Regions from separate parts of the Delftia lacustris genome, predicted to be linked through region 2. Evidence: riboswitches for the same ligand, from Rfam matches in the RefSeq annotation. Region 2 holds a riboswitch; the other holds the start of a gene.
The links. A riboswitch is a leader RNA that binds a small molecule or an ion and turns the genes downstream of it on or off. The one in region 2 is predicted to bind thiamine pyrophosphate.
Positions count from the first base shown of each region.

Region 1 (15,259 bases), 2.7 Mb from region 2:
CCAGCAGCGACCAGAACAGCATGGAGTTCTGGCGGCCCATGGTCAGGCTGCCCCAGTTGCCGCCCAGGCCCACCCAGCTTTGGCGGCCAAAGCCGCGCCCGCCCTGGTTGAAGGTGCCCTGGTCGGGCGCAAAGCCCGACTCCAGCGTGTAGATGGCCTTGAGGCCGCCGCCCAGGTCCTCGCTGCCGCGCAGGCCCCAGCGCGAGGGCACCATGCTGGTGGTCGATGGCATGCGGCTGAGACCGCCGCCCGCCGCCACATTGTTCAGGTGCTCCACGCCCACATCGACGATGCCGTAGAGCGTGACGCTGGAGGTGCCTTGCGCGAAGGCGCCGAAGCTGGCGCCGGAGCCGGCCAGGGCCAGCACGGCGGTGGCCGCCAGGGTCCGCGGGGATGGGGTGGTTTTCATGGTGATGTCTCCTCTGGTTTGAAAAATCGTTGCCGTCTTGGCGTGGGTGTCCGCGCGCCTTTTCTCGGGCGCAGCGGGGCCCGGCCCCGCCGGGGGCGGGACTGCGGACAAGGGGTGGATGGGGGCGGAGGGGGCGGGCCGTTCAGGCGCCGCCCGCCTTCAGTGCATGGTCAGCGGCAACTGAAGCTGGCAGCGCTTTCCATGTCGCCGCTGCCGTTGTAGCGGGCGGCCAGCGGATGGGGGCACAGCGGCCGGGTGCGCGTGGGCGACCAGTTGGCGGGCAGGTCGGCGTTGGCGCCGCCCGCGTTGCCCGCGCCGCGCGCACTGGCGATCACGCGGTCCGGCGCCTGGCCTTTCTCCACCCAGGCCACGAGGGAGCTGAGCATGTCGAACTGATCGGTGGCCGGGCCGCCGCTGCAGTGGTTCATGCCGGGCACCAGGTACAGGCGGGCGAAGTCGGCGGCGTCGCCATGGTTGCGGCGCAGCGTGTCGTACCACTGCACGGTGTCATCGCTGGAGAAGATGGGGTCGGCCGTGCCGTGGTAAACCATGAGCTTGGCGCCCCGGTTGCGCAGCACGGGCAGCTTGCCGTAGTCGGGCGGCATCATCAGCGACAGGCCGCTTTCCGTGAAGGTGCTGTTGGTCGCCTGCACCTTGGCCAGCATGCTGTCCACGCTGCCGTTGAGGGCGAACTGCGCGTCGTTGAAGCTGGCGGCGCTTTCCGGCGGCGTCTGCCAGATGAAGGCCACGGCACCGGAGTCGCGGCTGATGGGGTTGGAGAATTTCCAGCCGGCCCAGCCGGCCGTATCCAGGCCCGCGTCATACGGGAAGCTGCTGTAGATGCGGCTGCCGCCGCTGGTGGTGGCGCCCTTGAACAGGCCGGCAATGGTGCTCTTTTGCTCGGCGCTGAGGCAGCTGCCGTCGCGCGCGCCGCCGCAGGTGGGCACGTCGCGCGACAGGTCGAAGCTCGCCTGGCAGGCTGCGCCTGCCTGCACCATGCCGTCGGTGGCCCCGTCCAGCGCATCGCACCGGGCCAGCACGGCCTGGCTGACCAGGCGGCGCTCGGCCTGGGTGAAGCCCGTGCCCAGGTCCGAGGCCGTGGTGGCCAGCTTCGCATAGCCCTGGGCGCCGGCAATGTTGGCAATGGCCGCCAGCGGCAGGCGCGTGCCGGGGTTGCCGGCGATGATGCCGTCGTACTGGTCGGCATAGCGCGAGGCCGCCACCATGGCGTGGCGCCCGCCGTTGGAGCAGCCGCCCAGGTAGGAGCGGTCAGGTCCCTTGCCATAGGCCGTCTGCAGCGCGCTGCGCGCCATGGGCGTGAGCTTGCCCACGGCCTGGTAGCCATAGTCCAGCCGCGCCTGCGGGTCCAGGCCGAAGAAGGGACCCAGGCTGCCTGCATGCCCGGCATCGGAGCTGAGCACGGCAAAGCCCATCTGCAGCGCGTTGCCCAGCGGCCCGCCGCCCAGCGCGCCCACGGCCGTGCTCACGACGCCGTCCAGCCCGCCGTTGGCCTGGTAGAAGAAGCGCCCGTTCCAGTCGCGCGGCAGGCGCATCTCGAAGCCCACGGCGTAGTTCTGGCCATCCACGGTGCTGACGCGCTCGTGCATTCGGCCGGTCACGCGGCAGTGCTCGGCAATGGGCTTGCCCGCCACCGCCAGCGTGCCGGCGGCCACGGTCTCGGCGGCGGTGATGCGGGTGTTGGGGAAGGATATTTTCGCGGCCAGGTCCGTGCACGACAGCAGCGTGGCGGGGCGGGCCTCGGCCAGCTGCGCGATGCCGTCGCTCGAGCCGCCGCAGGCCGACAGCAGCAGGGCGGGCAGGGCGGCGGCCAGCGCGGCCGGCAAGGCGCGGGAACGGGTCTTGTGGATCTTTCTGTCCATGTCTGTCTCCTCGGAAGGTGGTGTGAAGCCTCAGCGCGAATCCGTTGCGTGGCAGCCGTTGCCTGCATCTGCATCGCTTTCTGATGGCCGCGATTTTGGTTATATTTAATAACCAATTCAAGCGGCCTTTGCGAATTTCTTATTGGGACTTCCCCTTGATTGCGGGGCAGGCAGCAGGCCGCACAGGAGACAGACATGGACCACGAAAAACTCATTGCCATCGACATCCACACGCACGCCGAGGTGAGCTGCTGGAACCCGTTCGACAACTACGGCGAGGAGTACGACCGCGCCGCCGACAAGTACTTCGGCAACGGCCGGCGCCCGACCATCGCCGAGACCGTGGCCTATTACCGCGAGCGCAACCTGGGCCTGGTGATGTTCACGGTGGACAGCGAATCGCAGCTGGGCCGGCGCCGCATTCCCAACGAGGAGATCGCCGAGGCTGCGCGGGCCAACAGCGACATGATGGTGGCCTTCGCCAGCATCGATCCGCACAAGGGCCGCATGGGCGCGCGCGAGGCGCGGCGGCTGATCGAGGAAGAGGGCGTCAGGGGCTTCAAGTTCCACCCCACGGTGCAGGGCTTCCATCCCTACGACCGCATGGCCTGGCCGATCTACGAGGTGGTGGCCGAGTACCAACTGCCGGCCATCTTCCACACGGGCCACAGCGGCATTGGCAGCGGCATGCGCTGCGGCGGCGGCCTGCGCCTGGCCTACAGCAATCCCATGCACCTGGACGACGTGGCCATCGACTTTCCCGACATGCAGATCGTGATGGCCCACCCCAGCTTTCCCTGGCAGGACGAGGCCCTGTCCGTGGCCCTGCACAAGCCCAATGTCTGGATCGATCTGTCGGGCTGGAGCCCCAAGTACTTTCCCCGGCAGCTGGTGCAGTACGCCAACACCCTGCTCAGGGACCGCGTGCTGTTCGGCAGCGACTATCCCCTGATCACGCCCGAGCGCTGGATGAAGGATTTCCAGGAAGCCGGCTTCAAGCCCGAGGTGATGCCCGGCATCCTCAAGGGCAATGCGGTGCGGCTGCTGGGCTTGGACCGGCCCGCCGCGCAGAAGGCGGACTGAGCGCGCTCAGTTGTAGATCTTCTGCAGCAGCTGGATCAGCGTTTTGCGCTCGGCATCGGTCAGGCGGTAGGTGGCATCCATCTCCAGCTGGGCCGCCGTTCTTTCTGCCTGGGCCGTGAGTTCGGCGCCGGCCGGCGTCAGGTGCACGCCCACGGCGCGGCGGTCTGTGGGATGGGGGCGGCGCTCGATGAGCTTGCGCCGCTCCAGCGCGGCGATCAGGCCCACCAGGTTGGGCGGCATCACGTCCAGCGCCGCGCACAGCTGGCGCGAGGTGATGCCGGGGTTGTGGGACACCAGGGACAGCACGGAGAACTCCACCATCTTGAGATCGTGGGTGGCCATGCGCTCCACGAACACCTCGATGATGGACATCGAGGCACGCCGGGCGTTGTAGCCGACCAGGGTGTGCAGGAAAGAGGCGTCGATGGACGGCCCCGGCGCTGTGGTGCCGGACGGGGCCGTGTTCTCTTCGGACGGAGCGGGCTTGGATGTGCGGGCGCGGGGCATGGGTTCAAGGAACTGAAAATCGAATCATAGTGTGGCGCGCGGCTGCCGTGGTCCGGGGCCTAAGGCCGTGGCGATTGGCCGCGTTCGCCTTCAGCCTGTCTTCAGGCGTGCTTCAGCCCCCCTTCAGCCTGCGCGTGCGCCATGCGCCCGGACGGTCCTACATTGCGGCCTGCCCCCTTGCGGGCATGACTGCATCAGCAACCAGGAGGACCATCCATGATGACTTTTCGCCATTCCCGCGCGTGGCTCGGCGCGGCCGGCATCGCCACCCTTGCCCTGGGCCTTGCGGCCTGCGGCGGGGGCTCTTCGGGCAGCACCAACCCCGGGCCGCGCATCTGGGGCTACATCCAGCTGCCTGACGGCAACAAGATGCGCTATTCGGTGGTCTTTCCCAAGGGGCCGGGGCCTTTTCCCGTGCTGATGGAGTACGACGGCTACGGATCGGGCTCGGTCACGGACCAGACCACCCAGGAATGGACCAAGGAAGGCTATGCCGTGATGGGCCTGAACGTGCCCGGTACGGGCTGCTCCACGGGCGAGAACCAGTGGGCCGACGCCTCCGTGGGCGCGGCCGGGGCGCACGCGGTGGAGTGGGCTGCGCGCCAGGCGTGGTCCACGGGCAAGGTGGGCATGGTGGGCTATTCATACTCGGGCTACGACCAGCTGTGGGTGGCGGCCCAGCGTCCGCCCAGCCTCAAGGCGATCGCGCCTGGCAAGAACGTGGCCGATCCCTACCGCGACGTGGCCTATCCGGGCGGCATCCAGAACATCGGCTTTCCCGCCAATTGGTGGGGGCAGTTCCCCGCGATATGGCGCAAGGCCGCCGAGGACGCCAAGGCGCTGGACGGCGATACCGGATGCGCCCAGGTCGTGGAGGACAACATCCGCAAGATCCAGCGCCCCGACCTGGACATGGCGCGCTGGCTGGACGAGGACCGCTTCTTCGGCGCCCGCTACGCGCGCAAGAGCGCCATGTACACCACGCACCGCATCGACATTCCCACGCTGGGTACCCAGTCCTGGCAGGACGAGCAGGTGGGCACCCGCATGGGCTACTACGAGGACAGCATCGCCCCGGACAAGATGTGGCTGATCAGCTCCAACGGCGACCATCACACCGACAGCGCCCCCTTTATTCGCGAGACCATGAAGCGTTTTTACGCGCGCTTTCTCAAGGGCGAGAGCAACGGCTTCGAGCACACGCCGCGCGTGCTGCTGGCGCAGGAAATGCAGTGGATGAACGGTGGGGGCGACTATGGGCAGCTGCGCCCCTCGGCCGTGGCCAGCTTTGACCGGCTGCCCGTGCGCGTCACGCCCATGACGCTGTGGCTGCAGCCGGGCGGCGGGCTGGGCGATGCGCCCCCGCAGGCCGAGCGCCAATCGGCCAGCTACCGCTACCCGCTGCCGGGCGCCGATGCCAACCATCCCGACGCGGACACCGAGTCCGGCGCGGGCCAATGGATGGCCAGCCCCGCCGGGCAGGGCCTGCTGCGCTTTACCACGGCCCCGCTGCCGCGCGCGCTGAGCTTTTATGGCGAGGCCTCGCTGGACCTGTGGCTCAGCGCCACGGCCGGCGACACCGATGTGCAGGTCACCGTCTCGGAGGTGCGTCCCGACGGCCAGGAGATGTTCGTGCAGCGCGGCTGGCTGCGTGCCTCCATGCGCGCGCTGGACGGCCAGCGCTCCACCGCCTTGCGGCCCTGGGGCGATTTCACCGAGGCCGCCGTGCGCCCGCTGCGCCCCGGCGAGCCCACGCTGATGCGCGTGGAAATCCAGAAATTCGCCCATGTGTTCCGCGCGGGCTCCAGCCTGCGCGTGACCCTGGACACGCCTTCGCAGACCGGGTACTGGGCCTTCGACCATCTGTCCACGCCTTCGACCAACACCGTCTGGCTGGACCGCAGCCGGCCGTCGAAGATCGTGCTGGGCCATATCGCCTATGCCCATGAGCGGCAACTGCCGGACTGCCGGCGCATGCTGCGCCAGCCCTGCAGGCCCAACGAGGAGGCTGTTCCGCCGGGCGTGGGCCCCATGCCGCCGCTGTGACTTCGTGCCCCGGTGTTGACTATGAATGAACGTTCGTTCATCATTCGGGGCATGAAAAAGAAGGAAGACATCAGCGAGCGCAGGGCCCTCATCGTGCAGGCGGCCCTGCAGTGCTTCGTGGAGCGCGGCTTTCACTGCACCAGCATGCGCGACATTGCGCAGGCCGCCTCGGTGAGCCTGGGCAACCTGTACAACCACTTCGACGGCAAGGAGGCCTTGATTGCCGAGGTCGCCACGCAGGAGCAGACCGAGCTGCTGCCCTTGCTTCAGGCGCTGGAGCGGGCCGCAGCCCCTTCGCTGCCGGTGGTGGCGCAATTCCTGGTCGCCTACCAGGCGCTGTGCCGCCAGCGGGAATGGGCCGTGCTCAGCGCCGAGTGCCTGTCCGAGATCGCGCGTTCGCCCGGGCTGGCGCCGGCCTTCGAGGCCAACCGCAGGCGCATGCTCGACGGCCTGGCAGGCTTCATGGAGCGCGGGGCGCAGCAGGGCCTCTTGCGGCCCGCCGTGCCCGTGCGCCTGGCCGCGCAATTGCTGCTGGATGCCGTGGAAAGCGATGCGCTGCGCTTTGCGCTGGCGGTGACGCCGCAAGAAGACGCGGGGGCGGATGAAGGGGTCGATGTGCTGCATCCCGCCTTGCTGTCCTGCCTTCTTGGAGGCGAGGCACAGGGAGACGCGACATGAGGCATGCCACCGGCAGGGGCGCCCGCCTGGCGGGGCTGGACCTGGCGCGCTACCTGGCGCTGGCGGGCATGGTGTTCGTCAACTTCAAGCAGGCCATGCATCCCGCGCTGCAGGAGCCTGGCTGGCTGCTGTCGTTCTTCCATTTCCTGGAGGGCAAGGCCTCGGCCACCTTCGTGGTGCTGGCAGGCCTGGGCCTGGTGCTGGCCACGCGCTCGCTGGAGCCGGCCACGGCGCGCCTCTGGACGCTGCGCCGCGCGCTGTTCCTGCTGGTGGCCGGTGGCATGAACCTGGTGATCTTTCCGGCCGACATCATTCACTACTACGCGGTCTACTTCGTGCTGGCCATCGCCTGGCTGCAGGCCGGCGCAAGGGCGCTGCTGGCCGGCATGGCGGCCGTGGCCGTGCTCTCCGCCTGGGCCTTGCTGCAGCTGGACTACAGCCAGGGCTGGGACTGGGCCAGCCTGTCCTACCAGGGCCTGTGGGAGCCGGCCGGCTTTGCGCGCAACCTGCTGTTCAACGGCTTCCATCCGGTGCTGCCGTGGTTTGCGTTCTTCCTGTGCGGCATGCTGCTGGCGCGCCTGCCGCTGGCCGAGCCGCGCGTGCAATGGGGTCTGGTGGCTGCGGGTGGCGTGATGGTGGGATTGGCCTGCGCCGTCTCGGCGCTTGCGGCCCGCAGCGCTTGGGCTCCCTGGCTGGCCACCGGCCCCATGCCGCCCGGCCCGGCCTACCTGCTGATGGGCCTGGGCTGCGCCAGCATTGCCATAGGCGCCTGCCTGCGGCTGGCCGACCGCTGGCCCGGTGGACCGTGGCGCGGCCTGCTGCCGGCCGGGCGCATGACGCTGACCCTGTACCTGGCACACATCCTCATCGGCATGGGCCTGCTGGAGGCCATGGGCGCGCTGGACGGATCACGCAGCCTGCGCGAAGTGGCCGTGGCCGCCGCGCTGTACGTGATCATCGCCAGCCTGGCCGCCTGGGCCTGGAGCAAGAAGGTGGCGCAGGGGCCCGTGGAATGGGTGATGCGGCGGCTGACGGCACTGGGCTGACGCAGTCTTGCAGGGCGATGGCCCCGGGCCTGCGGCGTTGGCGACCCTGCTGTAAGATAGCCCTCCGCTCCGGGGTGCACGCCAGTGCTGAGATCCACACCCGAGAACTTGAACCGGGTCATTCCGGCGGAAGAAGAGCCTGCACCCCTGCGTGGCCGCCCATGCGCCACGGCCGGGGGAGCCTTCGGAGCATCACGTCCCAGCTCTCGAAGGAATTCCATGGACAAGGCCCGGCCCCAGGCGGCTTCTCTGGTCGCAGACCTGCTTGCATTCATCGCCATGGACGGCTGCACCGACGAGCAGTTCGATGCACTGGCCCTGCGGCTGTTCGCCTACCAATACGAATCGAATGCGCCGTTTCGCAGCTTCTGCCAGCGGCGCGGCGCCACGCTGCGCAATGTGAAGACCTGGAGCGACATTCCCGCCGTGCCCATCGATGCGTTCAAGGCCATGGAGCTGCGCAGCGAGCCGGCCTCGCCCGCGGAGCGCGTGTTCATGACCAGCGGCACCACGGGCCAGGCCAAGGGACTGTCCGCGCGCGGGCGCCACTTCCATCCAGCGCTCGATGTCTACGATGCGTCGATGACGCGCAACTTCGCGCAGCGCTTCATGGCCGGGCACGAGCGCCTGCCCATGGGCATCCTCTTTCCCGACGAGCAGGCCATGCCCAACTCTTCGCTGGCCCACTACCTGGCGCTGGCCAAGACGGAATTCGGCACTCCCGACAGCCGCTACTTCCTCACCCCCGACGGCCTGGACATGCCCGGCCTGTGCGCCGTGCTGGAGGAATCCGAGCGCAGCGGCCGCCCCTATGCGCTGCTGGGCGCCAGCTTCAGCCTGGTGCATGTGATGGACGCGCTGCGCGAGCAGGGCCGCAGCTTTTGCCTGCCGCCGGGCAGCCGCATCCTGGACACGGGCGGCTACAAGGGCCAGTCGCGCGAGTTGCCGCTGGAGGACTTCTACGCCGACCTGTCCCGGCTGCTGGGCGTGCCGCGCAGCCACTGCATCAACATGTACGGCATGACCGAGTTGAGCACGCAGTTCTATGACGACGGCAATGCCACGCTGCCCTCGGTCAAGTCGGGGCCGCACTGGATACGCTCGCGCCTGGTCGAGCCCGTCACCGGCCGCAGCGTGGCGCCCGGCGAGCGCGGCATTCTCGTGCACTGCGACCTGGCCAACTACAACGCGGTCACCACCATCCTCACCGAGGACGTGGGCCTGTGGGCCGGCCATGGCGAGAACAGCGGTTTCCTGTTGCTGGGGCGTGCCGAGGGCGCAGCGGCCAAGGGCTGCTCGCTGGCGGTCGATGAATTCGTGAAGGCCGCTGCTGCATGACCATCGAGCGGATCACGGCCGGCTACCTGCCCGAACTGCCTGGTTTGCGCGAGGACAAGGTGCAGTGGCATGTGCTGCCCTTCGAACGCGGTGGCGTGCGGCTGGAAGTCTCCGTGCCCCTGCTGACCGGCCCGCAGATGCATGCGCTGGCAGCCCATGTGCGCCGTGCCGCCGACCGCCACCTCAGGGCCATGCCCGTGGCCGAGATCATCGACGCCATCGACCGCGCCATCGCCCGCCTGCTGGACCGCAGCGATCCCTATCGGCGCCAGGCCGAGACCTGGCTGCCCGTGGTCAGCGGCTATGACGCCGACATGGTGCGCCTGGGGCTGACGGGCTTCTTCAAGACCTTTCGCGCCGCGCAGCTGCGGCGCTTCGTGGCCGAGGACTTTGCCAACCCGGCCGTGCTCGACGGCTTCCAGCCCGCGCCCAAGGGCGGCGCGGTGCGCGCCTTCGGGCCCGACCTGCTGATGCACAGCTGGGCCGGCAACGTGCCTGCGCTGTCCCTGTGGAGCCTGGTCTGCGGCCTGCTGGTCAAGGCGCCCGCCATTGGCAAGCTGGCCAGCGCCGAGCCGCTGTTCGCTGGCTGGTTCGCACGGCTGCTGGCCGAGGTGCATCCGCCGCTGGCCGATTGCCTGGCCGTGGTGTGGTGGAGCGGTGCGGGGGGTGTGGATGGGGCGGATGGCGCGAATGGAGATGCCGCCGCCGCGCTCCACGCCGAGGCCGACACCGTGCTCGCCTACGGCGGCAACCAGACGCTGCAGGCGCTGCGCCAGCGCCTGCCCGTGACCACGCGCTTTCTGCCGCATGGCCACAAGCTGGGCTTCGGCATGGTGGGCGCCCAGGCGCTGGACACGCTCAAGGCGCCCGCCGTGGCGCGGCTGGCGGCCTGGGACGTGATGCGCTACGACCAGCAGGGCTGCTACTCGCCCCATGTCTTCTACGTGGAGCGCGGTGCCCCCGTGCCGCCGCGTGCCTTTGCCGACTACCTGGCGGCCGAGCTGGCCAACCTGCAGCGGCGCTTTGCGCGCCGGCCGTTGGAGCTGGAGGAGGGCGCCGCCGTGGCCCGCTGGCAGCAGTCCGTGGAATGGTCGGGTGACGAACAGCAACTGCTGGGTCCGGTGGACGCGCCCTGGAGCGTGGCGTACAGCGACAGCCTGCAGCCGCTGGCGCCCACGGCCCTGTACCGCACGATTGCCGTGGTGGGCGTGGACCGCCTGGATGACGCCGTGCCCGTGGTGGCCGCGCAGCGCGACTACCTGCAGACGGCCGGCATTGCCGCCTCGCCCGAGCAGCTGTACCGCCTGGCCGGCCTGCTGGGCGCGGCCGGCGTCACACGCATCAGCGCCATCGGCTCCATGAGCATGCCCGAGGCCGGCTGGCACCATGACGGCCGCTTCAACCTGCTGGACCTGGTGCGCATGACCGAGATAGAGCAATCTGCCGAGGCGGCGGCGCAGCCGTTTGCGCCGTATGCGGACTGACATGGCGAACCTGCAAGAGGGGACGGACGGGGCTGCAACCATGGCGTTTCTCGATGTCGAGCAAGTGGTCTTCACCTACCCGGGCCGCCCGCCCGTGGTGGACGGCGTGGACTGGCGCGTGCAGGCCGGTGAGGTCCACTGCCTGCTGGGCCGCAGCGGCTGCGGCAAGACCACCTTGCTGAAGCTGGCGGCGGGGCTGCTCAGGCCGCAGTCGGGCCGCATCCTGCTGCGCGGCGCCGAGCTGGCCGAGCCCGGCCCGCAGCTGGGCTTCATGTTCCAGGCGCCCACGCTGCTGGAGTGGCATACGGCGCTGGGCAATGTGCTGCTGCCCGTGTCGCTGCAAAGGCGGCCCGCGCCGCAGGACGAGCAACGCGCCCTGGCGCTGCTGCAGCAGCTGGGCCTGGCCAGCCATGCGCAGCGCCATCCGCGCCATCTCTCGGGCGGGCAGCAAAGCCGCGTGGCGCTGGCACGGGCGCTGGTGCTCGATCCGCCGCTGCTGCTGCTGGACGAGCCCTTTGCCGCGCTGGACGCCATCACGCGCGCCGAGCTGCAGGACGACCTGCTGCGCACCTGCCGCGAGCGCGGCACCACGGTGCTCTTCGTCACCCATGACATCAACGAGGCCGTCTACCTGGGCGACCGCATCGCCCTCATGCACGGCGGGCGCATCGTGGCCGATATGGCAGTCGATCTGCCCGCGCCGCGCACCCAGGCCATGCGCCACGGGCCGGCGTTCAACGAACACTGCGCCCGCGTGCGCGCAGCCCTGGACAGGACGGCGGCATGACGGTGTCCTTGTTCCATGCCCGCCTGCTGGCCGCCGCGCTGGCGCTGGTCCTGCTGGGCCTGTGGGAGCTGCTGGTGCGGCAATGGGGCCTGTCCGCCCTGGTGCTGCCGGCGCCCTCGGCCATTGCGGCATCGCTGTGGACGGGGCTGGCCACGGGCTATTTCTGGCCGCACATCTGGGCGACGCTCCAGGCCCTGCTGCTGGGGCTGGCGGCCGGCAGCGCGATCGGCCTGCTGGCGGGCATGGCCCTGGCTGAATCCGAGCTGCTCGAGCGTGTGCTCAAGCCCTACGTGGTGGTCAGCCAGGTCGTGCCCAAGCTGGCGCTGGCGCCGCTGTTCGTGCTGTGGTTCGGCTTCGGCATGCTGCCCACGGTGCTGATCACGGCGCTGATCTGCTTTTTCCCGCTGATGGAAAACACCCTGACCGGCCTGCGCCAGGTCGATGCCCAGCGGCTGCAGCTGTTTCGCATGCTGGGCGCCACGCGGCTGCAGACGCTGCTGCGCCTGAAGCTGCCCACGGGCCTGCCCGCCATTCTTGCGGGCCTGCGCGTGGCCGTGGTGCTGGCCCTGGTCGGCGCCGTGGTGGCCGAATTCATGGGCGCCAGCCGCGGCCTGGGCGCCGTGGTCATCGCCGCCCAGGGAATGATGGACACCACCCTCATGTTCGCCGCCCTGGTGCTGATCGCCGCCATGGGCCTGCTGCTGTACCAGGCCTGCCTGGTGCTGGAGCGCCGGCTGCTGCGCTCGCGCGCCGCCTGACCATCCTGAACACTTCCGCAACCTTTTCCCCAAGCGCCATGCACACACCGCAATCCCCCTTCCTCACCCGCCGCAGCCTGCTGGGCGCCTCTGCCGGTTTTGCCGGCCTGGCGCTGGCCGGCAACTGCCTGGCCGCTCCTGTGCAAGGCAAGATCCGCCTGGCGGGCTGGAGCAAGCCCATCAGCGAGATCACCAACATCCTGGCCGAGCCCGACAAGGGCTTCTTCAAGGCCCAGGGCGTGGAGCTGGCCTACCTGCCCGGCGCGGGTGGCGGCGACGCCATACGCAACATGCTCAGCGGCCAGGCCGATGTGGCCTTCACCGATCCCGGCTCCTTCTTCATGGCGCTGGACAAGGGCGAGAAGCTGGTCGCCATCTACGACATCTACCCGCAGAACGTGTTCAACGTGGTCTCGCTCAAGTCGGCGGGCATCCGCAAGCCGGCGGACCTCAAGGGCAAGAAGATCGGCGTCTACAGCCTGTCCAGCGGCACGCGCCAGAACCTGCTGGTGATGCTGCACCAGGCCGGCCTCAAGGAGTCGGACGTGACCATCGTCGTCACCGGCCTGCTCAACTTCGCGCCGCTGATGCAGGGCCAGGTCGATGCCACGGCCGCCACCGACACCGGCCTGGCCGTGGGCCTGCGCAAAGGCATTGGCGAGGTCGATGTGATGCAGGTGCGCGACCACCTCAACATCTCCAGCGACATGTTCGTGGTGCGCGAGGACACGCTGCGCGACAAGAAGGACTTGCTGCGCGCCTTCCTCAAGGGCTACCGCGACAGCGCCGCCTGGATGATGGCCAACCCTGAGGAGGCCGCCACGCTGGCCGGCAAGCACGCCATCGACGGCACGCGGCGCGACATCAACCTGGACGTGATCCGCCTGCGCAATGCGTCTTCGCAGCCGCTGCAGGCCGGCAAGCCGCTGGGCAGCTTCGACCTGGCCGCCCTGCAAAAGGGCGCCGACGCCTACCGCGCGCTGGGCATGGTGCAAAGGCAGATCAAGGTGTCCGACGTGGTGGACACCAGCCTGCTGCCCGGGGCCTGAGATGGCACAGCCGTCTTCCCTGGGCCTGCAAGGCAAGGTGGTACTGGTCACCGGCGCCGGCCGCGGCATAGGCGCGGCCATTGCCACCGCCTTCGCGCGCGAGGGCGCCACCGTGGTGGTCAACCACCTGTCCAACGATGCCGCCGCCGCGCAGACCGTGGCGGCCTGCCAGGCTGCGGGCAAGCAGGCCGGAGGCGATGCCTGGGCCATCAAGGCCGATGTGGGCTCGCAGCCCGCCGTCCAGGCCATGACCGAGGCCATTGCGCGCGAGGCGGGCGCCATCGACATCGTGGTCAACAACGCCTTCAAACCCTACGCCTTCGACCCCGAGCGCCGCCGCCGCTTCGACGACCTGCAATGGAGCGACTACCAGGCCCAGTACGACGGTGCCGTGGGCGCGGCCTTCAATGTCTGCCGCGCCGTGCTGCCGCAGATGCGCCAGCGTGCGCGGGGCAGCATCGTCAACATCGCCAGCAACCTGGTGGAGCACCCCGTCGTGCCCTACCACGACTACACCACGGCCAAGGCCTCGCTGGTGGCCTTCAGCCGCAACCTGGCCAGCGAGCTGGGGCCCGTGGGCATACGCGTCAACTGCGTGGCGCCAGGCCTGGTCTATCCCACGCAGGGCACCCAGGACACGCGCGAGTCCTTCCGCGAATCGCTGATGGCCGCCACGCCGCTGCGCCGCCTGGCAAGCCCCGAAGACGTGGCGGGGCCGGTGCTGTTCCTGGCCTCGGCACTGAGCGGCTTCATGACGGGACAGGTACTGTTCGTCGATGGCGGCCTGGTGATGCGCTGAGCCTGTTCTAGAACTGCTCCCACTCATCGGTCTCGGCCATCTCGGCCATTCCGGCCGCCGTGGCGCGGCGGGGTGTTGCTGCCTTGGCGGGCAGCGCCACAGGCGCGCTGGAGGCCGCAGCCGCTGCCGCGCGCAAGGGCTTGGCGGGGCGGGGAACGGCAGGGGCCAGCGCGGGAGACGGCCTGGCGGTCTGTGCACGCGCCGGCACGGCCGCTGCCACTGTCGTGGACTTGGACAGGGCGGCCTGGGGGCGGGTCGCGTTCTCATCCAGCCGGAACACGCTGACCAGTTGCACCAGTTGCGCGGCCTGCTTGTTCAGGCTGTCGGCAGCAGCGGCAGACTCTTCCACCAGGGAAGCGTTTTGCTGCGTCACCTGGTCGAGCTGCTGCACCGCGTCGCTGACCTGGGTCACGCCCTGGGACTGCTCCTGCGTGGCGGCACCGATGTCGGAGATCAGTTCGGCCACGCGGTGTGTCTGGGTGACGATGTCGTTCATGGTGCTGCCGGCTTCGGCCACCTGGCGGGAGCCGGCGGCGACCTTGCCCACGCTCTCGCTGATCAGGCCCTTGATCTCCTTGGCCGCATTGGCGCAGCGCTGGGCCAGGGAGCGCACCTCCGAGGCGACCACCGCAAAGCCCTTGCCCTGTTCCCCGGCACGCGCGGCCTCCACGGCGGCATTGAGCGCGAGGATGTTGGTCTGGAAGGCGATGGCGTCGATCACGCCGATGATTTCCCCGATCTTGCGCGAGCTGTGCGTGATGTCCTCCATGGTGCTGACCACGCCATGCACCACCTCGCCGCCGTGCACGGCCGTGGCGCTGGCCGACTGGGCCAGGCCCGAGGCACTGCGCACCGTGTCCACGTTCTGCTGAATGGTGGCGGTCATCTGCTCCATGGAGGCGGCCGTCTCCTCCAGGTTGGCGGCCTGCTCCTCCGTGCGAGCGCTCAGGTCGGCGTTGCCCGAGGCGATCTGGCTGGCGCCCGTGGCAATCGATTCGCTGCTGTGGCGCACCTGGCTGACGATGCCGGCCAGGCTGGCGCGCATGGCCTCCAGGCTGGCCAGCAGGCTGGTGGTATCGCCCCGGCGCAGCTGCACGTTCACCGCCAGGTTGCCCTTGGCCACTTCCTGCGTGACCTGGGCCGCGTAGGCCGGCTCGCCACCGAGCAGGCCCTTGATGCGGCGGGTGATGGCCCAGGCCACCAGCGCACCCAGCAACAGCGAGGCCAGGGCCAGCGACAGCATCTGCCGGCCGGCGGCCAGCGATTTGCCTTCGGTGGCCTGGGCCGTTTCCGTGGCACGCACCTGCTGGTGGGCCAGCATGTCGTTGATGGCGGCAAAGAACGCGTCCTGCTGCCTGCGGAACTCTCCGCTGCTGCCCAGCATGGCCGAGACGG
Region 1 is NZ_CP141274.1:2,594,050-2,609,308, forward strand. Features, by position in the region: gene U6958_RS13225 (porin) at 1-409, opposite strand, end outside; gene U6958_RS13230 (tannase/feruloyl esterase family alpha/beta hydrolase) at 580-2,289, opposite strand; gene U6958_RS13235 (amidohydrolase family protein) at 2,485-3,372, shown strand; gene U6958_RS13240 (MarR family winged helix-turn-helix transcriptional regulator) at 3,379-3,879, opposite strand; gene U6958_RS13245 (CocE/NonD family hydrolase) at 4,096-5,925, shown strand; gene U6958_RS13250 (TetR/AcrR family transcriptional regulator) at 5,977-6,603, shown strand; gene U6958_RS13255 (DUF418 domain-containing protein) at 6,600-7,649, shown strand; TPP riboswitch at 7,710-7,801, shown strand; gene U6958_RS13260 (hypothetical protein) at 7,869-8,987, shown strand; gene U6958_RS13265 (acyl-CoA reductase) at 8,984-10,471, shown strand; gene U6958_RS13270 (ABC transporter ATP-binding protein) at 10,473-11,258, shown strand; gene U6958_RS13275 (ABC transporter permease) at 11,255-12,016, shown strand; gene U6958_RS13280 (ABC transporter substrate-binding protein) at 12,055-13,065, shown strand; gene U6958_RS13285 (SDR family oxidoreductase) at 13,067-13,864, shown strand; gene U6958_RS13290 (methyl-accepting chemotaxis protein) at 13,872-15,259, opposite strand, start outside.
Region 1: linked by a shared signal. The riboswitch ahead of U6958_RS13260 (hypothetical protein) and the one ahead of thiC (phosphomethylpyrimidine synthase ThiC) in region 2 are both predicted to bind thiamine pyrophosphate.

Region 2 (15,259 bases):
TGAAGACTTCGTGCGGTCCTCCGACTACGCGCGGGGATGGGCGCGGGTGGCTATCCCCACTGTGTTTAGGCTCAAGCCAGGCCAAGTGATACCCGTGCTGCGCATGATTTTCATGGGCGACCGTCCGGGGGGCATCTCTCCGTTGCGGAAGCTCATGGATGGGCACAGAACGGTGGACCGCAAGTCAGAGTAAGGTCTCGGCGCCCTGGGCGAAGGCGAGTTAGCTATCCAGCCTACGATTTCGGTGGAAGTCGTTACTGATCCCCTGTACTAGGCTGCGGCCATGCACGGAACTACGCAGATTGAAGAAAGCACCATCAGGAGCCCTAGCCTTGTATTTTCGGTGCCCGCGCACTTCCTGCTATCGTCCAAGCACTACCTCCGAGCGCGCATACGTCTTCTACCAGCACATCTTCGGCGCTGGTGCGTCGTACCCTGACGACGGGTCCTTTTATGTGGGTGTGTCCACCCGCAGCTGGCAAAAGCGCTGATCTGAGTACCATCGCGCGATTGAGACTGGCAGTTCATTGCTTTTCCATCGCCGATTTCTAGAAGAGCTAGAGGGCGAGCGTCTCACGTACGTGCACCACAAGGTGATGGCTATCACCGACGATCTGAAGCAGCTCTACGAGGCGGAAGAGTTCCTAGTGGAAGGGCATTGGGATGACGAGCGCCGGCTCAACATGGTGCCGGGCGGAAAGAGCGGCCTGCGCGAAAACGGATTGCTTTCGAAAGGCGTCGTTCCTCTGCCCGATGACCGCGACAAGATACTGCACAAGTGGCTGAATGACCATGCCCGCTTGGGATTGCTAGCGCCATGGGTCGCCGAAAAGTGGAAGGACAACGACTGGGCGATGGCGCAGATTTGCGGGCGGGATGGGCGCTTGTCCGTGGTATAGGTCAAGGCAATACGCGAGCTCGCTAAAACCCACACGCCCGAGGAAATTTACGTGCGCATCGGGGCGAAAGACGTGGCCAAGTGAAACGAGTCCTGGATGGAAAAACCTACGCACGAATAACCTGTTCTCCCACGCGCTGTACCAAGCCACCACTGCTCGCGCTGGTGGCTTTCTCTATGCTTGAAATTGAACAATGTCGTGGTCAAGTCTTTTCGGACATTCCGATAGGGGATGTTCGTTCAAGCTGAGTGAGCTGCCAACGCCTGCTGCATCTCGTAGTCATTGGGTGACTGGTATCCCAGCGTGGAGTGCAACCTGATAGGGTTGTAGAAGCCCACGATGTAGTCCGCGATGTCCGCCTGGGCCTCAGCATGGTTTGCATAGTCGCGCTGCCAGACACGCTCCATCTTCAAGTTCAGGAAGAATCTCTCCATCACTGCGTTGTCCCAGCAGTTGCCCTTGCGACTCATGCTGCACACCAGGCCATGGCTCTCCAGCAACCCCATGTGCAGTTCGCTGGCGTACTGACTGCCTCGGTCCGAATGAACCAGCAATCCTGGCTTGGGGCGGCGGCTTGTGATGGCCATGCGCAGCGCCTCGCACACCAGCTGTGCTGGCATGCTCGGGGCCATGGCCCAGCCCACTACTTTTCTGGAGAACAGGTCCAGCACCACCGCCAGATAGAGCCAGCCACTGCGTGTGCGAACGTAGGTGATGTCGCTGGCCCATGTCTGGTTGGGCTTTTCAGGTTTGAACTGGCGCTGCAGCACATTGTCTGCAACAGGCAAGCCATGGCGGCTGTCGGTGGTGTGCGTGAACTTGCGCCGCCAGCGTGCTCGCAGTCCGTGCGCGGCCATCAAAGTGCGTGCTTTGTAGCGCCCAACAGCCCAGCCTTGCAATTTCAGCTGTGCACTCAGGCGGCGACTGCCGTAGCTGCTCCCACTGGCATGGAAGACTGCTTTGGCCTGAAGGCTCAGTGGGCTCACTGCAGCCTTTGTGGTGGCGCGCTTGCGCGCCGCGTACCAGCCCGAGCGGCTCATGCCCAACACCCTGCACCACTGGCTTACTGGGGCCTTCTGCGCCTGTGCTTGCGCACTCATCAGGTCCTGAATCATTTCATTTCCCGGGCGAAGAAGGCCGACGCTTTTTTTAGGAGTTCATTGTCCGATTGCAGTTGCCTGACCTGCGACTCCAATTGCCGAATGCGTTGCTGCTCGGCCGTCAACGGCTTGCCAATACCCGGACGTCCGGCCGCCTCTTCGTCGTACTGCGCCAGCCAGCGGCGCACCGCGCTGTCAACCAGATCCAGATCCTTGCTGACCTGAGCCACGCTCAGATTCTGTTCTCGGACCATCTTGACCACTTGTAGCTTGAAGGCTGCGTCAAACGCCCTGCGCGCTCTTTTGTCTTTCATGTTCGTCATTTCCTCTGGGGTCTATGGGCCCCTATCGAGGTGTCCTATTTCATTGGACCATGACACAAAATCAGCCGCTTAGAGCGTTTTCTTAACTTTGAGCGCCGCAATAGCAGTGAGGTTAGAGCGCGGCTATGCCCCGCAAGCCCCACCCGACGGACGTCAGCAACGAAGAATTGAGCTTCGCTGGCCCTTATCTGACGCTGATGGAAGAGGCGGCGCCGCAGCGCCGCCATAACTTGCGCGAAGTCTTTAACGCCCTGTGCTAGCTGGTTCGTGGAGGCGCACCTTTGCGTCTGTTGCCCAACGACTTCCCACCGTGGGAGGCGGTCTACCAGCAGAGCCGCCGCTGAGTGGAGGCGGACTGCTTCGAAGCGATGGTCTCGGATCTGCGCTCGATCATTCGCGTGGCCCAGGGCCGGCAGGGTCAGCCGAGCGCGATCGCGCTCGATGGTCGCACGCTGCAGTCGAGCAGCGAGAGCGGACCGCGCGCAGGCTACGCCGGCTACAAGCGCAGGCGAAGCAGCAAGGTGCATATGGTGGCAGTCGATACGCTCGGCCACCTGCTGGCGGTGAACGTCACGCCGCCCGACGAACAGGAGCGTGCCCAAGTCGACCACCTCTGCGCCGCAGTGCAGCAGGCCACGGGCCACACGGTCGAGCTGGCGTAGGTAGACCAGGGCGGCACCGGAGAGAAGGCGCGAGAGGTCGCACAGGAAAATGACATCACACTGCAGATCGTGAAGCTACCTGAAGCGAAGAAAGGCTTCGTGCTGCTGCCCAGGCGCTGGGAGGTTGAGCGTAGCTTTGGTTGGCTGGCGCGCTTTCGACGACTGTCTCTGGACTATGGACGGCTGCCCGAGGTGCTCAGCGGACTGCACTCCCTCTTCTTTGCCGTGCTCATGCTGCCCAATGCCGCACGACTGCTAGCTTGTGCCAGTAGTTCATAACACACCCTAAGCAGCCATTGACGAAATTAAGTCATTGTGTGTCGAATGGGCGTTGCGCGAAGGTAACCGTAGCGTGGTTCCTGCACATTGTGATCGTTGTGTTGCTGCATACCCTGTATGCACCTTGGGTTTAGCGTGTGGCTTGCGCTCCTGTTGTTGGCTACAATAAAGCGGTTGCGTAGAAGGCATTGCATTTGTTCACCACCCTCTGCATGATACGGCCAGCTGGTGAGGCTCCACTGGTGTTTTTTTTAATAAGCGTTTACCAAGGCCGTTTCATTTCTGAAAAATGGCATGCTACATGCGGAGTTACCAAGGTATATTAAATGAGCGTTCAAAATCTGCAGGCTGAATTGGAAAAGGCAAAACGACAAGTCGTTACCGATGGCTATGAGATGTCGCTGGGCGAAATCGCAAGCCTCTACAAGAATGATGAACTAATAATTGCCCCCGCTTATCAACGCCTAATTCGTTGGGAAGATTCTCAGAAGACCCGCTTTGTTGAATCGATTCTATTGGGGCTTCCGGTCCCTCCGGTATTTGTTTTTCAGCGTGAAGACGGTGTCTGGGAGCTGATTGATGGTCTCCAGCGTATCTCGACTGCTCTGCATTTGATGGGGGTGTTGCAGGTTAATGGAAAACTTATGGATCCACTGGTTTTATCAGGGACTAATTTTCTGCCATCGTTGGATGGTATGAAATGGACAAGTGGCCAAGTCGGTGATGCGAATGTTTTCAATACTCCGCTTCAGCTCGAAATAAAGCGGGCTAGAATTCGAGTGGAGATTTTGCGCAAGGAAAGCGATCAAGATGCCAAGTACGAGTTGTTTCAGCGTCTCAATACAGGAGGATCGAAACTCAGCGACCAGGAGGTTCGCAACAGCGTTCTGGTGATGCTCAATGAGAATTTTTTCAATTGGATTCGCGATCATTCTGCCAAGCAGGAATTCAAAGACACAATTCAGCTCACTCCCACGCAACAGGAGTTGGCACAAGATAATGAAATGGTATTGCGCTTTGTGGCCTACCGACGTGAGGCGTATACTAAAGGGTTGGATGTTAATGAGTATCTAGACCACGCAGCACGTAAATTGAGCGCGCTGACTGCAAACGAACTGGCCGATGAATCAATAACCTTTGATTGGACTTTTGAGCTATTGTGGAAGACGTTTAATGGCGAAGCATTCAAGCGCTGGGACGGCAATCGACATACAGGCCGATCTATGCTTGCCGCCTTTGATGTTATCGCTTACGGTGTAGCGGAAAATCGACAGAATATTATGGCTATGCTAAATGATGCCCAGCGTCAGAGTTGGCTAGTCGACAAGGTTCGTTCTTTGTGGACAAACGAAATTTATTCAAATTATTCTGGTCAGGGTGTTCGCGGAACAACGCGGATGGCCAATCTGCTTCCCTTTGCTGTAGAGTATTTTAAGCCATGAAGATCAGGTCAACAGAGGATCTGACAAACTACTTAGATGATGATTTGGCGTGGCGACGCAAAGAGATTATTGAATTGCGCGTAATGGCGAAATCAGCCAAGGCGAAGAAGGCGGATGTTCATGTTCGGGCAGGTGTTGCCATGTTATACGCACACTGGGAGGGTTTTATAAAAAATGCCTCTAATGCCTACGTCGTCTTTGTGTCAGCACGTGGAATGAAGACGCGCGATTTGCAGGACTCATTTATTGCGCTGAGTATCAAAACCAAGCTCAGTCTGATGGGTGATAGTGGGAAATCTTCAGTAGCCGTTCCAGCAATTACGCACCTTATGTCGTTGCTTGATAAGCCAGCTTTGCTACCAGTCACAGGGATTACCGCAGAGGGGAACCTGAAGTCGGATGTGTTTGTCAATATTGCGGGCTGGCTGGGTATCGATGTTGCCCGATACTCGTCTCGCTTCAATCTGATTGATGAGACCCTGTTGGCCTCAAGAAATAGGATTGCGCATGGGGAGTATCTCAGTATCTCAACGCAACGTTTCGAAACTCTTGCCGAAGAGATACTAGAGCTGATGATGTGGTTCAAGACTGATTTGGAAAACGCCGCGGCGCTCAAGTCCTTCCAGCGCATAGACAGCACACTACCCGCCTTGGCAACTAGCGTGACATAAGGACTCAGGCTTGGATGGTAGCTGCAACTGACGTTGCTCAGTCTGACGCCGCCGGCCAAGCGGGCCGTTTGGCTGGCTGTTCCCGACTGGCTGCCGACTTTGAAGGTATGCCTGGGCGCTCGCGAACGTTCGACACTTTCAAGACTGGCTTACCAAGAGCACCCGTTCAACGCGCCCCGAACAATACGCCCGAGCAAAGTCAACCGCCGTTTCACCCCTCTCAGTCTTTGCGTACACGTCAGCCCCGTGCGCGAGCAGCCAGAGGATGGCATCAAGCGGTTCATCCCCAAGATCCCCTCCGCGTTGAATAGTCGAGTCGATTGAAAAATCAACGGCCATGTGAAGCGCAGTCCACCCGTCCGCATAGGCCCGCCTCACATCGGCGCCGTACTGCAGCAGCAAGTCCAGGGCCTTCAAGTCGTTTGCACAAGCCGCTGCCATCAGAGGCGACTGGCCTTCCTCATCCATTGCGTTGGCATCGACGCCAGCCTCAAGCAGACGTCTCACTTCGGTGATTTGCCCATCGTCAATGGCTTTCATGAGCGCACTGATGTCATCCATGCCCAACCTCCGGTTTCGGCCGTTCTTTTGGAGGTCTCGAAGCTCAGCGAATCTCGGCTGCTAGTCCGCAGTCCCGCCCCGCAGTTCCTCCTCAGCCCTTCCCATCACCTCCGCCGCGCCACACCCCAACCCCCGCGCAATCTTGAACACGATGACCAGCGTGGGCATGTGCTCCCCGCGCTCCACCTTGCCCATGTGAGAACGCTCGATATCGGCGAGGTTGGCCAATGACTCCTGGGAGATGCCGCGCTCGTTGCGAAGGGAGCGCACCGCCGCGCCGAAAGCCCGGGCAATGTCTGCATCAAATGAAGTGGCGCCGACTGGACGGCCGCGTTTGACAGGACGCTTTTGCATGGGCAAGAGCGTCAGTTTTTGATGCAATTTAAACCACGTTATATTTAACTCTTTTGTTGATTTTGGGCTGCTGCTGCCTTGCATCCGGCACAGCTCGGTACGAGGCCGAGACGCAGGCTTCAATCATCAGAGGAGGCTTCGATGGATCAAGACATCTGCACCATTTCCGAACCCAAACTCGACGACCTGGCCATCGACGCCGTCCTGCACCTGGGCGCTGCCCTCGAAGTGCTGGAGCTGCACGCTCGCCACAAGGTCACGGCCATCAACTGCGTCTGCCGCGACCTGCTGCGCATCTACTACGCCAAGGCCGATCAGGCGCAGTCGCTGGAGCCGCAGGACAAGGAGCTGCTGGGCCTGCTGCACGACACGGCGGTGGACCTGGGCTATGCCGTCGAGGTGGTGGACCATCTGAACGGCGACGAGGCCGATGACCCCATCCTCTATGCCGTGAGCTATCTGCTCAAGGCGGCCAAGCGGTTTGCGGATGAGGGCGTTGCTGCGGCGCTTGCCGGGAACGGGTAGGGCGCAGGGCTGCCGCCTGCGTTGCGGGGGCCGGGCTTCAGGGGCAGGGTTTGAGGTGGGCCGCCGTGGCCTGTTCGGTCAGCGGGTCTTCGGCCAGGGCCTGCAGCAGCGCGTCCAGCAGGCCGGGAAAGCGCGCATCCAGGTCTTGGCGGCGCAGGGAGAGCAGGTTTTCCCGGCCGTCGGGGCGCTGCCAGATCACGCCGCTGTCGCGTAGCACGCGCCAGTGGTGGGTCATGGTGGATTTGGACTGGCCCTGCAAGAGCGAGCCGCAGGCGCGCTCATGGCCTGCGGCCAGCGCGCGCACCACGGCCAAGCGCAGGGGGTTGCCCAGGGCGTTGAGCAGGTTTTCCAGGCGTATCTGTTCGCGGTCGGGGTGGTTGGCAAGCATGAATCGTCCAGTCGATGGGGCGCCACTGTGCCATGGAAGCAATGCCGCACGTCGCTGATGCGGCGTGGCGCGGGCAGTTATCTGGCAGACAGGGGCATGGCGTGGTGAAAACATGAATCGTTCTGCAAGAAGTTGCGGAAGATAGTACGATTGTCTTCGTACATTCCAATTGTCATCAACCCTCATTCAACCCCCGCGAGAATCCGACCCTTCGAACCGGCAGATCACGCACTTACGCTTTCGTAGCACCCAGGAGTCCTTTCATGGCCCGCCATACCCCCATAGAACGCTATCGCAACATTGGTATCTCCGCGCACATCGATGCCGGCAAGACCACCACGACCGAGCGCATCCTGTTCTACACCGGGGTGAGCCACAAGCTGGGCGAGGTGCACGAGGGCGCCGCCATCATGGACTGGATGGAGCAGGAGCAGGAGCGCGGCATCACCATCACCTCGGCGGCCACGACCTGCTTCTGGAAGGGCATGGACGGCCGCTTTGACCAGCACCGCATCAACATCATCGACACCCCGGGCCACGTGGACTTCACCATCGAGGTGGAGCGCTCCATGCGCGTGCTCGACGGTGCCGTGATGGTCTATGACGCCGTGGGCGGCGTGCAGCCGCAGTCCGAGACGGTCTGGCGCCAAGCCAACAAGTACAAGGTGCCGCGCCTGGCCTTCGTCAACAAGATGGACCGCACGGGCGCGGATTTTCTGCGCGTGCGGCAGATGATGATCGACCGCCTCAAGGCCAACCCCGTGCCCATCGTGCTGCCCATTGGCGCGGAGCAGCAGTTCACCGGCGTGGTGGACCTGCTCAAGATGAAGGCCATCATCTGGGACGAGGCCACGCAGGGCATGAAGTTCGAGTACCAGGAGATTCCCGCCGCCATGGTGGCAGACGCCAAAAAGTGGCGCGAGTCCATGGTGGAGGCGGCTGCCGAGGCCAGCGAAGACCTGATGAACCGCTACCTGGAAGAGGGCGACCTGCCCGAGGCCGACATCCTGCGCGGCCTGCGCCTGCGCACCATTGCGGGCGAGATCCAGCCCATGCTGTGCGGCTCGGCCTTCAAGAACAAGGGTGTGCAGCGCCTGCTGGACGCTGTGGTCGAACTCATGCCTTCCCCGCTGGAAGTGCCGCCCGTGGAGGGCCATGCGGAAGACGGCTCCATCATCGTGCGCCATGCCGATGACAGCGAGAAGTTCTCTGCCCTGGCCTTCAAGCTGATGACCGACCCCTTCGTGGGCCAGCTCACCTTTGTGCGCGTCTACTCGGGCGTGCTGAACAAGGGCGACAGCGTGCTCAACTCCGTCAAGGACAAGAAGGAGCGCATCGGCCGCATCGTGCAGATGCATGCCAATGAACGCCTGGAGGTCGATGAAATCCACGCAGGCGACATTGCCGCCTGCGTGGGCCTGAAGGACGTGACCACGGGCGAGACCCTGTGCGACCCGTCCGCGCCCATCGTGCTGGAGAAGATGGTCTTCCCCGAGCCCGTCATCGCCCAGGCCGTGGAGCCCAAGTCCAAGGCCGACCAGGAAAAGATGGGCATCGCCCTGTCGCGCCTGGCGGCCGAAGATCCGTCGTTCCGCGTGCGCACCGATGAGGAATCGGGCCAGACCATCATTGCCGGCATGGGCGAGCTGCACCTGGAAATCATCGTTGACCGCATGAAGCGCGAATTCAACGTGGAAGCCAACGTGGGCAAGCCCCAGGTTGCCTACCGCGAAACCATTCGCCAGAAGGTCACCGATGTGGACGGCAAGTTCGTGCGCCAGTCCGGCGGCAAGGGCCAGTACGGCCACGTGGTCTTCACGGTGGAGCCGCAGGAACCCGGCAAGGGCTTCGAGTTCGTAGACGCCATCAAGGGCGGCGTGGTGCCGCGCGAGTACATCCCTGCGGTGGAAAAGGGCGTGGTCGAGGCCCTGACCAGCGGCGTGCTGGCCGGCTACCCCGTGGTGGACGTCAAGGTCACGCTGACCTTCGGCTCTTACCACGACGTGGACTCCAACGAAATGGCGTTCAAGATGGCGGCCATCTTCGGCTTCAAGGAAGCGGCGAGAAAGGCCAGCCCCGTCATCCTCGAGCCCATGATGGCCGTGGAAGTCGAGACGCCCGAAGACTACGCCGGCACCGTCATGGGCGACCTGTCCTCGCGGCGCGGCATGGTGCAGGGCATGGACGACATGGCCGGCGGCGGCAAGTCCATCAAGGCCGAAGTACCCCTGTCCGAAATGTTCGGCTACGCCACCTCCCTGCGCTCGCAAACGCAAGGCCGTGCCACCTACTCCATGGAGTTCAAGCACTACGCCGAAGCACCGCGCAACGTGGCCGAGGCGGTGATCAACGCACGGGTCAAGTAAAAGAGTCTGCGCCACAGGCCAGGCCGTGAGGCCATGGCCGTGGCCCTCACCCCTCCCGTATGCCGACGCAGGTTGCCCGCAGCGAAGCGAAGGGACGTGGACATTCGGGTCGCCTTCTTTGATCTGACCTTTCTTGGCGAATCAAGAAAGGGCAGTCGGCCGCCGGGCCGAGACCCGGCCTCGAAAAACACCCCCCCGGCAGGGGCAAAAAGCGCACCGAACCCACGCCCAACGAAAAACAGCTCCTTGAAGGAGCTGTTTTTCATAAGAGAGGAGAAGCCGGAATCAAGCCTCAGGCTGCTGCTCAGACTCAGCAGTTTCAGCATCAGCGACGGGAGCCGCCTCTCCAGAATCAGACAGCGCCTGCCGCACACCCGCCTTCTCACCAGCAGAAGCAAACTTGCTGTACTTGCCAACGATGCCGACCAGCGCACCATAGATGCGCGGATTGCCCGCCAGGCATTCCTTCTGCTCCAGGAAATCCGCCTCACCCGTGAAGTTGCCGACCAGGCCACCGGCCTCGGTCACCAGCAGGCTGCCGGCGGCCACGTCCCAGATCTGCAGGCCGCTTTCAAAGAAGCCGTCGGCAAAGCCGGCTGCCACGTAGGCCAGGTCCAGCGCGGCGGCGCCGGGGCGGCGCACGCCTGCGGTTTCCTGCATCACGTCGCCCAGCATGTTCATGTACTGCTTGAAGTTGTCGCCACGGCGGAAGGGGAAGCCGGTGGAGATCAGGCTGTCCTTGAGCTGGATGCGCTTGGACACGCGGATGCGGCGGTCATTCAGGTAGGCACCGCGGCCGCGCGTGGCGGTGAACAGGTCGTTGCGCGAGGGGTCGTACACCACGGCATGCTCCACCTTGCCCTTGAAGGACAGGGCAATGCTCACGCAGTACACGGGGAAGCCGTGGATGAAGTTGGTGGTGCCGTCCAGCGGATCGATGATCCAGACGTAGTCGGAGTTCTTGGCGCCGAACTCGTTGCCCGATTCCTCGGCCAGGATGCCGTGGCCCGGGTAGGCGCCCAGCAAGGTTTCGATGATGGCCTGCTCGGCCGCCTTGTCCACCTCGGTCACAAAGTCGTTGACCTGCTTTTGTGCGACACGCACGGATTCCACGTCAAGAGCCGCGCGGTTGATGATGGCGCCGGCGGCGCGTGCGGCCTTGATAGCCACGTTGAGCATGGGATGCAGGTTGGTCGACATAGATTGTGAGGCGTTGGCGGAGCAGCGGCTGTGCAAGGAGAGGACGGTCCTCTCTGGCAAAAGCAGGCTGTTTGACGCGGGTAAGAACGGAAAAAGCCGCGTCCGGCGATGCGGGGCGGCGACAATAGCGCGCAATTTTACCCGCCTTGTCCGTTTTGTGCTGCGCAACCTGTCCCGTCTTGGGGGCTCTGCCGGCGCCGGCAGGCCAGCGACGCCATGAAAACCCGATTCGTACTGATAGAAACCAGCCACGCCGGCAATGTGGGTGCCGCCGCCCGCGCCTTGAAGACCATGGGCTTTGACGACCTGGTGCTGGTGCGCCCGCGCTGGCCCAACGTGCTGCGCAAGGAAGAGACCATCCAGCGGGCCAGCGGCGCGCTGGACGTGCTGGGCAATGCGCGCGTGGTCGAGACGCTGGAGGAGGCGCTGGACGGCATCAGCCACCTGTGCGCCACGGCCATGACGCCGCGCGACTTCGGCCCGCCCACGCGCACGCCGCGCCAGCATTTCGAGCTGCTGCTCAGCGGGGCGCTGGATGTGCTGGCTGCGCCCGATGAGGCCGATGCGCCCGATGAAGCGGCACCGCCCACCGATGCATCCGTGTCCGCACCGGCTCCCGCGCCGCGCTGCAACCAGTCCGGCGTGGCCTTCCTGTTCGGCTGCGAGCGCTTCGGCATGAGCAACGACGATGTCTACCGCAGCGATGTGGCGCTGTCGATTCCGTCCAATCCGCAGTTCGGCTCGCTGAACCTGGGGGCAGCCATCCAGGTGGTGGCCTATGAGTGGCGCCAGGCGCTGGGCGGCTTTCCCGTGGTGGAGCACACGCCTGCGCCGCAGCGCGCCGACGCGGCCCAGGTGGCCGGCATGCTGGGCCACTGGGAGCAGGCGCTGGCGCATATCGGCTTTCTCGATCCGGCCGCGCCCAAGAAGCTGATGCCGCGCCTCAACCAGCTTTTCAACCGCTCGCAACTGACCGCCGAGGAAATCCACATCCTGCGCGGTGTTGCGAAGGCCATGCTGCAGAGCACTCCAGCGAAACGCTAGACTGAGCGGTCTTGTCAACAATAACCAGCCCCTAGATGCTTGACCGCCTGCGCTCCGATATCCAGTGCATCCTCGACCGCGACCCTGCGGCACGCAGCACCTGGGAGGTCATCACCTGTTATCCGGGTCTGCATGCGATCTGGCTGCAGCGCCCGGCGCACTGGTGCTGGAACCATGGCCTCAAGTGGCTGGGGCGCTTCATCTCGCACATCGGCCGCTGGCTCACCGGCATCGAGATCCATCCGGGCGCCGTCATCGGCGAGCGCGTCTTCATCGACCACGGCATGGGCGTCGTCATCGGCGAGACGGCCGTGGTCGGCGACGGCTGCACCATCTACCACGGCGTGACCCTGGGCGGCACCTCTCTGTACAAGGGCGCCAAGCGTCATCCCACGCTGGGCCGCGATGTGGTGGTCAGCGCGGGCGCCAAGGTGCTGGGCGGCTTCGAGGTGGGCGACGGCGCCAAGATCGGCAGCAATGCCGTGGTCATCAAGCCCGTGCCCGCAGGCGCCACGGCCGTGGGCATTCCGGCGCGCATCATCGCCAGCAAGAACGGCCACAGCGCCGATGTGACCGAGCACGACCCGGCATCGGCCAAGGCCGAGTCCATCAAGGTCCCGGCCTCTGCCGCGCCCCAGCCGTTCACGGCCTACGGCATCACCCAGGAAATGGACCCCGTGGCCCAGGCCATGCGCGGCCTGAGCGATGGCGCGGCCGCGCATGAGCAGCAGATCGCGCTGCTGTGGGAGGCCATTGCCAAGCTCTCGGCAGGCAGCAAGGTGGGCGACTGCGTGCCCTGCGAGTCCGAGCGCCCGCAGGCCTTCCAGAAGGACAAGATCGACCAGATCATGGGCAAGTAGGCCTGCACAAGATCACCAAAGATCCCCAAGATCCCCCAAGAAGACCGGAGACTCCGACCAGCATGAACGTTGAACAGGCCTTGCATGCGCGCCGCTCCGTGCGCGCCTTCCTGCCCCAGTCGCCCGATGCGGCGCTGGTGCGCACCCTGATGGAACAGTCGGCCAATGCGGCCTCGGGCGGCAACCTGCAGCCCTGGCGCGTGCTGGCGCTGACGGGAGAGCCGCTGCAGCAGCTGCTGACCGCCGTTGCCGAAGCCGAGCCCCAGGACGCCCAGCCCGGTCTGTCCTACCCGCCCAATCTCTGGGAGCCCTACCGCAGCCGGCGCTTTGCCAATGGCGAAGAGCTGTACCAGTCGCTGGGTATTCCGCGTGACGACAAGCCCGCGCGGCTGGAGCAGCTGGCGCGCAACGGCCAGTTCTTCGGCGCGCCCGTGGGCCTGATCGTGGCGGTGGACGAGCGCATGGGCCTGCCGCAATGGGTGGACCTGGGCATCTACCTGCAGTCCTTCATGCTGCTGGCCTGCGCCAATGGCCTGGCGACCTGCGCCCAGGGCTTCTGGCGCCGCTACAACGACGCCGTGACCCAGGCGCTGGCGCTGCCCGAGGGCTACCACGTGGCCTTCGGCATTGCGCTGGGCTACGAGGACAAGAACGCCCCCATCAACGGCTGGCGCGCCACGCGCGCTCCGCTGGCCGAATGGGGTGCGCTGCGCGGCTTCGACTGACTGCGGCGCATGGCCCCTGGGCAAACCCGCAGGCGATGGGCCGCCAACCATCCCCTATACTTGCCGCTGCTCCGGGGTGTGCTGATGCACTGAGATGCCAACCGGTCCATGCGCTGCATGGGCCAGGCGGCGAACCCGACGAACTTGATCCGGTTGATACCGGCGGAAGAAGAGCGGGACCCTGAAGCGGGGCCGAAGTCAGAGGATGGAAGTCCGCCACGGCGGATACACGCAGGGCCGCAACGGCCAGGCAGGCCACCATCCAACGCACATCGGCTCTTGCCAACCAAGGCTGCTCGTGCGCCTTGGCGTGCGTGGCAACCAGGGGCCAAGGCCATACGGCCCTGGCAGGCCCACACTGGCATAGCCCGGTGCGCGGCCTTTGGCACAGCCCAAGGAGTGTCCGGTTCCCGGAGCGTTGTTGATCGACGCTTTGAACGCAAGGAACCCGACATGAACGCTCCCGATTCCATCTTCACCCCCGCAGCCGGCGAAGCTCCCGACGCACAGCGTTTTTCCGACCTGCTGGCGCAGTCGCGCAAGCCGTTCCCGGCCTCCACCAAGAGCTATCTGCAAGGCAGCCTGCACAGCGGCCTCAACGTGCCCGTGCGCGATATCCAGCTGACCAATGGCGAGCAGGTCAGCGTCTATGACACCTCGGGCCCCTACACCGACCCGGCCGTGGCCATCGACGTCCGCAGCGGCCTGCCCGGCGTGCGCAATGCCTGGATCGAGTCGCGCGGCGACAGCGAGTACTACGCCGGCCGCCTGCGCCAGGCCCTGGACGACGGCGGCAAGCGCGGCGAGGAAGACGAGCGCGTGGCCCGCCTGCGGGCCGAGGCCGCATCGCTGCAGCGCCAGCCGCGCCGCGCCAAGAGCGGTGGCAACGTCACCCAGATGCACTACGCGCGCAAGGGCATCATCACGCCCGAGATGGAGTACGTGGCCCTGCGCGAGAACGGCCGCCGCGAATGGATGGCCGAGTACCAGCAGGACGCCGCGCGCGAGGCGCGCCTGGCCGGCAACGGCCTGGGCGCCGCCATCCCCAAGATCATCACGCCCGAATTCGTGCGCGACGAAGTGGCGCGCGGCCGCGCCATCATCCCGGCCAACATCAACCACCCCGAGATCGAGCCCATGGCCATCGGGCGCAACTTCAAGGTCAAGATCAACGCCAACATCGGCAACTCGGCCGTCACCTCCAGCATCGAGGAAGAGGTCGAGAAGCTGGTCTGGGCCATCCGCTGGGGCGCGGACAACGTGATGGACCTGTCCACCGGCAAGAACATCCACACCACGCGCGACTGGATCATCCGCAACTCGCCCGTGCCCATCGGTACCGTGCCCATCTACCAGGCGCTGGAGAAAGTGGGCGGCATTGCCGAGGACCTGACCTGGCCCATCTTCCGCGACACCCTGATCGAGCAGGCCGAGCAGGGCGTGGACTACTTCACCATCCACGCCGGCGTGCGCCTGGCCTACATCCACCTCACGGCCCAGCGCCGCACGGGCATCGTCTCGCGCGGCGGATCCATCATGGCCAAGTGGTGCATGGCCCACCACCGCGAGAGCTTCCTGTACGAGCACTTCGAGGACATCTGCGACATCATGAAGCAGTACGACGTCAGCTTCTCGCTGGGCGACGGCCTGCGCCCCGGCAGCGCCTCGGACGCCAATGACGAGGCCCAGTTCGCCGAACTGCAGACCCTGGGCGAGCTGACCCAGCTGGCCTGGAAGCACGACGTGCAGACCATGATCGAAGGCCCCGGCCACGTGCCCATGCACATGATCCAGGCCAACATGACCGAGCAGCTCAAGCACTGCCACGAGGCGCCGTTCTACACCCTGGGCCCGCTGACC
Region 2 is NZ_CP141274.1:5,276,243-5,291,501, reverse strand. Features, by position in the region: gene U6958_RS25680 (hypothetical protein) at 597-899, shown strand; one part of gene U6958_RS25675 (IS3 family transposase) at 1,139-2,040, opposite strand; one part of gene U6958_RS25675 (IS3 family transposase) at 2,040-2,322, opposite strand; partial or broken gene U6958_RS25670 (IS5 family transposase) at 2,448-3,263, shown strand; gene U6958_RS25665 (DUF262 domain-containing protein) at 3,590-4,705, shown strand; gene U6958_RS25660 (MAE_28990/MAE_18760 family HEPN-like nuclease) at 4,702-5,376, shown strand; gene U6958_RS25655 (ankyrin repeat domain-containing protein) at 5,515-5,937, opposite strand; gene U6958_RS25650 (helix-turn-helix domain-containing protein) at 5,998-6,291, opposite strand; gene U6958_RS25645 (hypothetical protein) at 6,433-6,816, shown strand; gene U6958_RS25640 (helix-turn-helix transcriptional regulator) at 6,854-7,204, opposite strand; gene fusA (elongation factor G) at 7,468-9,570, shown strand; gene U6958_RS25630 (inositol monophosphatase family protein) at 9,856-10,770, opposite strand; gene U6958_RS25625 (RNA methyltransferase) at 10,987-11,814, shown strand; gene cysE (serine O-acetyltransferase) at 11,850-12,674, shown strand; gene U6958_RS25615 (nitroreductase) at 12,737-13,399, shown strand; TPP riboswitch at 13,462-13,587, shown strand; gene thiC (phosphomethylpyrimidine synthase ThiC) at 13,853-15,259, shown strand, end outside.